DNA from 2 places in the Fictibacillus sp. 7GRE50 genome. Region 2 is predicted to be linked to the other one. Evidence: predicted binding sites of a transcription regulator. Region 2 holds the regulator's gene; the other holds the start of a gene.
The links. The regulator LexA, encoded in region 2, represses DNA repair genes until DNA is damaged. The targets are predictions, from matches to a motif close to CGAACATATGTTCG.

Region 1 (5,509 bases), on a different contig from region 2:
GATGATTATGTAATAAAATAAAGGCTTTGCATGAAATTCAACCCCATGCGAAGCCTTATTTTTCCTGTTTAAGAAAACTCGTGAAGAAAATGGCTTTTTATAATTCGTTCAACGTTGCATTTAGAGAGTTAATTCTTGTTTGAAGTGGTATTTTCGCTTCATTTAGCATCTTTTTGTAAATTTCCAATATCTTAGTACTGTACGTTGTGCCCGGTATGGCCCATTTGCCGTTCAGCTGCGCCCAAGTCACAGCACTGCCTCTTTGGACATATTGAAACCTAGGATCAACAAGAGGATATTGTGAAGGTAGAGGCTTTGTAGACGTATAAGCAAACAAGTGCTGGATGTGTGCTAGAACGCCTTCTTGAGGCGTCTTAAACACAGCCGGTTCGTTCTTACCTGTTGCACCGATTCCTGCATAGTTATTCTGAGAAGCCTTGACGTTACCTTCAAACCGGAAGTACCCTGTTTCTTGAATAGCCTGAGCGAATGCTACATCCCCTCTGATTCCGTACACTTGTCCGATCTGAACATAAAGAGCAGCTACAGATGGCGCGTTCGGATTGACTTTCTTTACAAACCGATCCATCTCTTCTGCAGATAACATCGATGAGCCTTGTATCGTTAGGCCCTTCGGAGGCTCTGGATTTGGTTTTGGTGGTTCCTCGACTAGGGGCGGCTCATTTGTATTTTTCTCTATCACATAAGCATCTGCTACACCCTCTGAACGAATCTTTTTAGCGAAATTTTCTGCATATTCTCTTTTCTGAAAAGCTCCAGCTTGAACTCTGTAATAGGTTTTGCTTCCGCTTTTTATTTCATCAATAAAGGCAGTTATGTTTTGTTTAGCCAGGAGTGAAACCCGAGCAACAGCATTCTCTTTTTGTTCGAACGCACCTGCGATCACATTGAAGATTTGTGTTTGTGTGATCTGTATCTGTTTTTTTGGAAGAGAAAGACCTTGTGCGATTCCTTTTGCAACTGCTATAGACACGTCATTTTGAAAATCTTCTCTTTGTAAAAGAGCTAAATTTTTCTCATTATCCATGAAAAGTACTTCTAATAAGACAGCAGACTTTTTCGTTTCACGAAGCACGTGAAAATCAGCCTGTTTTTGCCCTCTGTCTCGCACACCGTACTTACTCATTACAGCCGCGACTGATTCATGCAAAACACCTTGTATCCTTTTCGTTTCAACACCTGCACGCAGATGCACATAGCTTTCGAAGCCTTCTCCTCCACCAATGTTTTGGTGGATGGACACAAACAGCTCTGCATTCTTGCTGTTTGCTACATTCGTTCTTTCTTCTAATGATACAGTTGTATCACCCGTTCGAGTCATGATGACCGTCACTTCATAGTTGTTTTGAAGATTAGCTTGTATCTTTTTGGCGATTGCCAGATTATATACTTTCTCAAAATGCTCTTTGTTTACCGCTCCTGGATCATTACCTCCATGGCCCGGGTCAATGATTATGACTTTCAAATTGTCACCTTCTTATTTGTCCGTTAGAAGCGCTTTTTAACAATGAAAATGGCGCTTACTTCTATTAAAAAGGATTTGGCGGTATACTAAAAGAGCCATATGACTATTTTTATAAAATTGGATATTTGACTAAGGTGGGTAACAGAATGGAAGCTGCTTTATTTGGAAGTGTTTTATCTGCATTAGCAACCGGTTTTGGTGCACTACCTGTTCTTTTCTGGTCTCAGGTAACACACCGGTTCCGCGACATACTGCTTGCTCTTACCGCAGGTATCATGGTCGCTGCTTCAACCTTCAGCTTGATTCCTCAAGCTCTTGAACTATCAAACTTAACGGTACTTACGATCGGTATTACACTCGGTACTTTAACACTCTTACTTTTAGAAAGGTTCGTCCCGCACGTTGATCTTGACCATTCGAAGATTTTTAAGGGCATCGATGCTAAAGCGTTTCTTGTTATTGCTGCAATCACGTTGCACAACCTGCCTGAAGGTCTTTCTGTTGGGGTCAGTTATGCTAGTGAGAATACCGGCCTTGGCGGTTTGATCGCATTTGCGATCGGACTTCAAAACGCACCAGAGGGTCTGTTAGTAGCCCTTTTTCTCATTCATCAAAATATGAATCGATTTAAGGCTTTCCTTATTGCCACATTAACGGGTGCTGTTGAAATCGTTACGGCTTTGCTTGGGTATGTGCTCACTTCTTATGTAGAGAATCTTGTCCCTTATGGCCTTTCCTTTGCAGCCGGTGCCATGCTTTTTATCGTCTACAAAGAACTCATTCCTGAAAGCCATGGTGATGGTCACGCTCGATCCGCTACATTATCATTTATTGCCGGGCTCTTGATCATGATTTACTTAACGCAAATCTTTGGATAATAAACAGCAAAAACTATCTTCAGCGTTAGTTTTTGCTGTTTTTTTTGCGTCTATATTTCTTATGTGTCTATGCGTATTCAACGTCCATAATGTCAGTCAATTTTAAGATATGCATCCTTTTCTCGTCATCGAGCACCCTTAACTCTTTTTTATATTCGTCTATATAATGCACATGGCCTAAAAGCACGAGCGCCCTGCCTTTTTCAAAATACGTAAACTTTAGCCCTTGGTTCTCTTCCATCGCAACACAGATTGTCTCATTGAATTCTTCGTACTTTTGTTCATCTAATTCTGGCTTTCTTCCATAGTCCAGACCGTCCTGATGCTCTCTTAACATTTTCACATGCTCCGGCAGCATCATCGCTGTCCACTTAATCGTTCCTCTGTCACGAATCACCGTTCTTCCGCCCCCTTATGCCTTATGTCCACCTAAAAGTCGGCTTCTGTATAATGCTGTTCCTCCTTTTGTGTAAGAAACAGCCCGCAGAAGAGAGTTGGAGCCGTATTTTTGCCGAATATCATCCATAACATAGCCGATCTTTCTTTTTTTTGGATGGTCTAGAGAAAACAAAGTAAGCTGTGTTTCTGTATCTTCACAGACGTTAGAAAGAGCGATTGAAATCTTACGCACCGTCTCTCCCCGATAAAAGGTTTGCAGAAGCTCTAGACACACTTCATAAAGCTCCATCGTAATGTTAGATGGCTGGTCTATCGATTTAGAACGATGAAAGCCGCCGCCACCCTCATCTTTGCTGTATCCTAATCCAAAGCTGATCGTCCGCCCTGCTTTTCTTGCTCTTCTCGCACGTCTTGCCACTTCTTCACACATTTCCAAAATGACATGTTTGATCTCCGTTATATCCGTATAATCCCGAAGTAAAATCTGGCTTTTTCCGTAGCTGACCTGGCCTTGCATGATGGGCGCACCGATTTCAGACAGATCGATGCCCCATGCATGATGATAGAGTTGATTCCCCATGATCCCGAATTTTTTCTCTAAAAGTTCGAGCGGATAATGCGCGAGGTCACCGACTGTTACAATCCCCATCCTGTTTAAAGTCCGCTCTACTCTTGATCCGATTCCCCACATCTGGCTTAATGGGGATAGAGGCCATAGCTTCTGTTCTACATCTTCATACCCCCACTGCGCCACTCCTTTTTTCTTCGCTTCAAGATCGAGACAAAGCTTTGACATGAGCATGTTCGGGCCAATTCCGATCGCACACGGCAATCCAAATTCTCGCCAGATATCACGTCGAATTCTCTCAGCAAGTTCTTGTGCGCTTCCCCACAACCTTTCTGTTCCGTCAGCTTGAAGAAAACTTTCATCCACGCTATATGTGTGGATTGACTCTGGTGGAACATATCGGTGCAGCATCTTCGTGATCTCCATCGATCTTTCTAGGAAATAAGCCATCTGCGCATTTACAACGATAATGTTTTTATTCTTTGGAATCTCAAACAGCCGGTTGCCTGTGCGAATACCAAAATCAGCCTTTAGTCTCGGTGATGCTGCAAGCACAACACTTCCCTGTCTCTCCGTATCCCCTACTACTGCCAAATGACATGTCAGCGGATTTAACCCTAAGCGAACAGCAGCACAGCTTGCATAAAAACTTTTCATATCCATACATAAGATGGTGCGCTTAGGCATTTCATCATAGTTCATTCGACATACCCCTTTCATCAATTAGCGAACATCTGTTCTTTATATGTATACCCATTTTAACCGAATATATGTTCTTATAACAATGGTAATTTTTTCAGCAAATTTTGCAGATTGACGTTTTCGAGCCAAAAGTCTAGGATTTATAAGGAAAGTCAGGTGAAGAAATGAACCGCAGATTGATAAGAAAAATGATCAAACGATCGTTGAAGGATTATTTATGGGAAGAAGAAAATTGTACATTAACAGATGAAGAATGGAGAAATCTCGAAGAAGAAGTATTGCGCCAGATAAATGAGGAAGGTCAAAATGAGGCAATTTACAGCATCATTCAGGACGTTGTGTATGCCTATTTTACAAATAAATAAGCAGGTTCCGTCTTTTGAAGAGGAAACCTGCTTATTTTTGATGCTGGTGTGAGAGGTTTGGACTGTAATCGATGAGGTTTTAAGTGGCAATCCACGAGTTTCGGGCTGTAATCCACGAGTTTCGAGCTCCAATCCACGAGTTTTGGACTTCAATCCACAAGCTTTGAGCTCCAATCCACGAGTTTTGAGCCCTAATCCACGAGTTTTGAGCCCCAATCCACGAGTTTCGAGCTCCAATCCACGAGTTCCATCATCAGCTCCAAAAGTCTTATAACTCTCCATTTTGTTTACATAATAAAATTATTGTAACTTACTTTTGTCGAAACGATTTTCCACCTAGTGTTTCAATCAATTTTGGCATGACTTGATACATCGTACTTCCAACGTTCATCCACCATGGCAGGTTGATCTCACGAACGGGACGCTCCATCGCTTTAACAATTTTGTCTGAGACATGCGAAGGCTGGAGCATCAGTTTTTGAACGTTTTTAACGTAATTGCCAGACTGATCAGCAAGTGTAAAGAAGTTGGTCGCGATTGGTCCTGGGTTGATGGTGGTCACGTCTACCCCTTTGTGTGCGACTTCCAAACGCAACCCGTTTGAGAATCCTAACACAGCATGTTTCGTTGCTGCGTACACGCTGGATTTTGGCGTTGAGATCTTACCGGCCTGAGAAGCAATATTCACGATATGACCACTTCCTCTTTGAAGCATATGAGGCAGAACAGCTCTCGTACAAGCCATCAGCCCAAGAACGTTCGTTGAAAACATTCCTTCGATATTTTTCCATGGCGAATCCACAAACTCTTCAAAAATGCCGTAACCCGCGTTATTCACTAAAATATGTATGTTTTGATGTTCACTAAGGATCGTTGAAAAAACTTCCTCAACGCTGTCTGTGTTCGAAACATCTAAAATATAATAAGGCGCTGTTACATTCGTAGCTTTTAAGATCGCTTCCTGTACCACTTTTAGCTGATCTTCTCTTCTTGCAGTAAGGATGGGCGTTGCTCCTTTTTTAGCCACATCCATAGCAAGGTGAGCGCCGAGTCCTCCTGATGCTCCTGTTATCAAGACCACTTTATTTTGTAATGTACTCATCTTCTAACT
Region 2 (5,509 bases):
TTCTCTTCAGGCACATCAGCGGTCACACCAAGGGAAAAACCTCCCGAGTCACCACTTCCTGCATATTTTACAAAAAGTCTTAAAGCCTCAGACGCTTCTAAAGCAATATCCTTATAAAGGTTCGCAGCTGCACTTGTAATTGAAAAAGTCAAAATATTCTCCCCTTTCAAAGTTGTTATATAACAGTATATACTAATATGTATAGATTGCAACAGAAAAAAATGCCTATTTACAGTGAGTAAATAGGCATTTCTTATTAATGTTTGAGGTTATTTTTATTATCTTTACTTCGTTTTAATTTTTCAGGTGTTACATCATCCCCGTTCGGATCAACAAAGGTCATACCATGCAAATCTTGAACGAAGGATTTACGGAAAACTTGTAAATATTCTTCTCGTAGTTTTTTTTGTTCAGCTTTTTCTGCTGATGTTAAATCTGATTGTTTAGATTTTCTAGACAGTTCATTTATACGTTGCATCTTATCTTTAGATAACATAGTAAAAACTCCTTTTTAAAGCATTCTTCACTCTATCCTACAGCAGAATGAAAGGAATTTCTAGTTATCTGTATTTTCCACATGTTCTTTATATCTTCTATGTACGGTTGCTTTAGACACATCAAAGCCCAGCCCTCTAAGCGTTAAAGCAATGTCATGAAATGTAAGCTTCATGTTCTTTAATCGTACGATTTCAGAGATTGGCACTTCCTTTTTGTCTCTGCCACCACCAGTTTGATTTTTTAAATTCTTTTGAGGTTTATACCCTTCTTTAACAGCTTTTCTCATTCCACGCTTGATCTTCATATTATGAAGCTTTCGTTGGTATTCTTCTACAGTAGACACAATATCAAGCACCATTTCGTCCGCTTCTGTTAATGTGTATTCTCCGTTATTAGAGAGCGTATAAACTTTAATGTTGTATTTGATCAACTGATGAAGTAATGCCATCTTAGCTTTTCCTCTGCCTAAACGAGTATCATCTTGTACAAGAAGGCACTGAAACTCTCCATCCCTTGCAAGATCTAATATATTTAGCAACTCTTCTCGATCTAAAGAGAAACCACTTGCTTTTTCACGGTAACAATTCACAACTTCAAATTTAAATTGTAGTGCTAACTTCTTTAGTTCCGCTTCTTGTCTTTCTAATGAAGTTATTTGTTCATCTTTATCTGTACTAACTCTGGAGTAAATGATTGCTTTCATTGTTTAAAACCCGCTTTTTTATTTATTGACTGGTATGATTACTTTCTGACCTGGAAAAACAGCTGCCGCATTTACACTGTTCTTCTTTTCGACCCATTTTATAAATTCCCAATTGGAATAATGGTGTTTGGCATTATACTCTTCAGAAAGACTCCACAGTGAGTCCCCCTCCTGTATGGTTACTTCGATATATTGAGCTTCTTGTGAGGCAAGATTTGATAACGTAAAAAATATACCACCTAACAACCCTAAAAATACAATAACATGCATTGTCCCTTGTTTCATTGTGATATCCCCTTTCAACAAACGTTTGTTCGCATCTCTTACATTCATAATAACTGGAACGTTTGTTCGGTGTCAACTATTTTTTCGAACTTATGTTTGTATCTCTTAATTCTCCATGATATACTTTTTATAGATAAAAAATTCGGTGAGGTGCTAAAAAATGACTAAATTATCCAGACGACAATTGGATATATTGGCTTTCATAAAAGAGGAAGTATCACAAAAAGGGTATCCGCCTTCAGTTCGTGAAATCGGAGAGGCAGTTGGCCTTGCATCAAGCTCTACCGTTCACGGACATTTAGCAAGACTTGAAAAAAAGGGGCTTATAAGGCGAGATCCAACAAAGCCAAGAGCAATTGAAGTATTAGGTCTAGAAGACAACATCCCTTCTGTTCGTTCTGTTTCAATCCCTGTGATCGGTAAAGTTACGGCAGGTCTTCCAATCAGTGCAGTTGAGAACGTAGAAGAATACTTCCCTCTACCTGAGCACGTTGTTGGGGACGAGAACGTATTCATGTTATCTGTTGTTGGTGATAGTATGATTGAAGCAGGAATTTTCAATAGGGACTTAGTTGTTGTAAAACAGCAGCCTACAGCAAATAATGGAGATATCATCGTAGCTATGACCGATGAAGATGAAGCGACCGTAAAAAGATTCTTCAAAGAAAGAAACCATATCCGCTTGCAACCTGAAAATTCATCGATGGAACCGATCATCTTACAGAGCTGTACGATTTTAGGTAAAGTAATCGGCGTATACCGAAGTATTCATTAATCTAATAATTCTGAATTTTCCTTAGAAGAAGTATCTAATTGACTAGATACTTCTTTTTTTCGTCCTATTACTTTACTAATTCATAGATTAATAATACTTTTAAAAGATCATTCATAGGCACTCCGGTACTCGACTAATGAAGGATTAGTTCTATTAATTGACTGAATATTAAGTCTTTTTATCCATTTACATATTATACCTAAATAGTTTAAATTGGCAATGTAACGAGGTTAACCAAAACTCCTTTGCTCTTCGTTTAACTTTAATCATTTTAATAACAATCGTATGAATTGATAGGAGGTGATCGAAGGGAGGACAAGTGTTATTATTTCAGAATAAAAAATTACGAATAATGGGAGTGAGAATAATGCGCAAAAAACTATATCTTTATATGATTTGTTTTGCTCTTGCCGCAGTAGTATTTTCACCTAAGACATATGCAGAAAAAGAGTATACGATTAAGTCATTTGACTACGTGAATGTGGACGGTAAAGCTGTCGAATCTAATGCTTTTAAGCTACTAGATGATCACATCAAAGTGACTATGGTACTTCCAAAACAGAATAAGAGCGGCGATTGGTTGGCATATGGATTCACAAACATGAAAGAATTAAATGCCTATATCGAAAAGGACAAGCTTAAACAACAAAAGAAAATCGATACGATGGGTACAGGTGCTTGTTGTACAGACTTTTATGAGAACAAGAACAAAGGTGGCGCCTACATTTATTGGAGAGACGGTTTTAAGAACCTCCCTTCAAGCTGGAATGATAGAATCTCATCACTAAGCACTGCATCACCTTCATCAAGCTACTCGACCACGCTCTGGCAGCATACTTCATCACAAGGCTATGGAAAAGGAGTCTTATTTAAGCACTCTGATTGGTATGGTAAGACTGCAAACATGGCATCTGACTGGAACAATATTGCATCCGCTATCGAGATCAAATGATTTTAAAACCCCTGACTTCTTATGCTGTCAGGGGTTTTGTTTCTAAGTAGTATAAAGTTATTCAGTGTTCCCTTCCCATTCTTCCATACCACCTACCATATTGATCACATTAAAACCGTAGCTTTGAAGAAGCTTATATGCCCGACTGCTTCTACCTCCAGAACGACAAACTAATACGTACTCTTTAGATTTGTCCAATTCATGTATACGAAACTCTAACAAACCTAGTGGGATATTCATGGTTGTTGGTATTTTTCCTTCTTTCACTTCAGATGTTTCACGAACATCAATCATATGAAGAGATTGCCCTTCTTTTAATTTTTTCTCAAGTTCTTTAGCCGTTAACTGTTTCACTCTCTATTCCTCCTATACATGTGACCGCAATATACCCTGATGGGGTATATTGTCAAGGTGTTCCTCTCTCCCAAATGTCAGAAGCCAATCTCATTAAGCTCTTAATAATCGAGAAACTTTGTTATACAATAGTACGATAAAGAATAGTCCTACCGCTGTGAGTAACAGTCCAAGAGACAATATCGTTAAAGATAACATTTTAAAAACTACACTCAATGCGACTACAATATAAAAGAGAGCAAGCATTTCTTTCACCCTATCTTCAGAAAACTTCTTCAAATTGAAGATACCAAATGGAGTACCAATAAGTGCTCCGACGATCAGTAGCAAACCGTGGCGATAATCCATTTCTGCTCCTCCATACACATAAGATCCGATTCCAGAGATCACAATAATCGAAGCTGCCGCAATACTTGTACCGATTGCTTTATTGAGTTCAATACCAACTTTCTTTGTAAGTAATGGTGTCATCACGAAACCACCACTAACCCCCATAAGTGATGATATGATTCCTGTAAACAAACCAATTAATGGAATCCAAGACTTTCCCCTCTCTTTTCTAACAGATTGTTTATTGGTTAAAAATTGAAGTGCGAACCAGCTCAAGATCAGAACATATACAGTTGAAATAACCGTTGATGCTCCATTTATTTTTTCGAGCCAATGTACGATTGGCACAGTTGAAACAGCCCCTATTACCCCGAATAATCCGAGTATACACGCCAAACGAACGTTTACATTTTTCATTTTTATGTGAGATAGTGTGCCCGTAACTGTTGAGCCCAATGTCAACATTAAAGAGAGTATAATGGCTCCGCTAGGTTCGTAACCAAGTACTAAAAGGACAGGAGTCAGTATAATACCCCCGCCAATCCCAAAAAAACCGGAGATAACACCGATTGCTGCTCCACCAATAATAAACAAAAGCCACTCCATTTCATAACACTTCCTTCCTCCTTTAATTGTAACTTCAGTTAATTTATAATAAAAATGAATAAATATTATTGGAACCATTACGAATCTTAATGGAGGAATCATTATGCAATTAGATTGGATCAGAAGTTTTGTGACACTTGCTCACCTAAAACATTTTACAAAAACAAGCGAATTCCTAAACCTATCTCAACCCACTATAAGCGTCCACATCAGAAAGCTAGAGGATTATTTAGGTTTGAAGCTTATTCAAAGGTCTGGAATGAATCAATCTTTTGAATTAACAAACGCTGGGGTACAAGTATTCGAACAAGGTAAGAAAATGTTAGAAATATCAAGAACGATTGAATCAATAAAAGAAAAAAATGAAGAAATTCTACTCCGAATCGGAGCAACACATACCGTAAGCGACGTATTATTACCAGACTTCGTAAAGAAGATAAAGTTACTCTATCCATTTATCCGTCTAAAGCTCATGATTCATAATCACGAACAAATAGTCGAGGAATTACAAAAGAAGAAGATTGATATAGCTTTAGTTGAAGGAACAAGTGGATTAGATCCTTTTCAGGTAGAAGTAGTCAGCAGAGATGAGCTGCGCTTTTATGCACAGCATAAAATGTCTATTGAAAACTCTCCACTTATTCTTAGAGAGAAAGGATCTGGTACAAGGGAATATGCTGATCAACTTCTGCGTTCCGAAAGAATTGAACCGACGGAGATCATTGAAGCAAGCAGTCATTATTTGATTAAACAGTTAGCTGTTAGAGGACTTGGCATTGGATTTCTATCCTATTGGATGGTTAAGGATGAAGTATCAGAAGGAAAGCTTGTCCCACTCGATCCACATGTTGTTTATCGTCCCTTTTATGCGGTATATGCTGAAGAGTACGCCTCAGGGACCATTTACTCAGAAGTATTGAAGCTACTTCGGAAATTTTCTTAAGAACAAAAAAACCCCTGATAATGATATCAGGGGTAATCCTTTTAGTACATGCTCATATATTGT

Region 1: the regulator LexA is predicted to act here: its motif matches at 4,095-4,108, upstream of IHV12_RS16405 (DNA polymerase thumb domain-containing protein).

What each region holds. Positions count from the first base shown of each region.
Region 1 covers NZ_JACZDW010000004.1:255,777-261,285, reverse strand. The annotation lists gene IHV12_RS16420 (N-acetylmuramoyl-L-alanine amidase) at 98-1,486, opposite strand; gene IHV12_RS16415 (ZIP family metal transporter) at 1,633-2,364, shown strand; gene IHV12_RS16410 (YolD-like family protein) at 2,432-2,761, opposite strand; gene IHV12_RS16405 (DNA polymerase thumb domain-containing protein) at 2,777-4,033, opposite strand; gene IHV12_RS16400 (YqzH family protein) at 4,198-4,398, shown strand; gene IHV12_RS16395 (SDR family NAD(P)-dependent oxidoreductase) at 4,709-5,500, opposite strand; gene IHV12_RS16390 (MBL fold metallo-hydrolase) at 5,497-5,509, opposite strand, start outside.
Region 2 covers NZ_JACZDW010000003.1:295,383-300,891, forward strand. The annotation lists gene IHV12_RS12700 (HesB/YadR/YfhF family protein) at 1-152, opposite strand, end outside; gene IHV12_RS12705 (DUF896 domain-containing protein) at 257-496, opposite strand; gene IHV12_RS12710 (YneB family resolvase-like protein) at 557-1,201, opposite strand; gene yneA (cell division suppressor protein YneA) at 1,220-1,486, opposite strand; gene lexA (transcriptional repressor LexA) at 1,647-2,261, shown strand; partial or broken gene IHV12_RS12725 (hypothetical protein) at 2,704-3,213, shown strand; gene IHV12_RS12730 (rhodanese-like domain-containing protein) at 3,271-3,567, opposite strand; gene IHV12_RS12735 (sulfite exporter TauE/SafE family protein) at 3,661-4,503, opposite strand; gene IHV12_RS12740 (LysR family transcriptional regulator) at 4,607-5,446, shown strand; gene glnA (type I glutamate--ammonia ligase) at 5,488-5,509, opposite strand, start outside.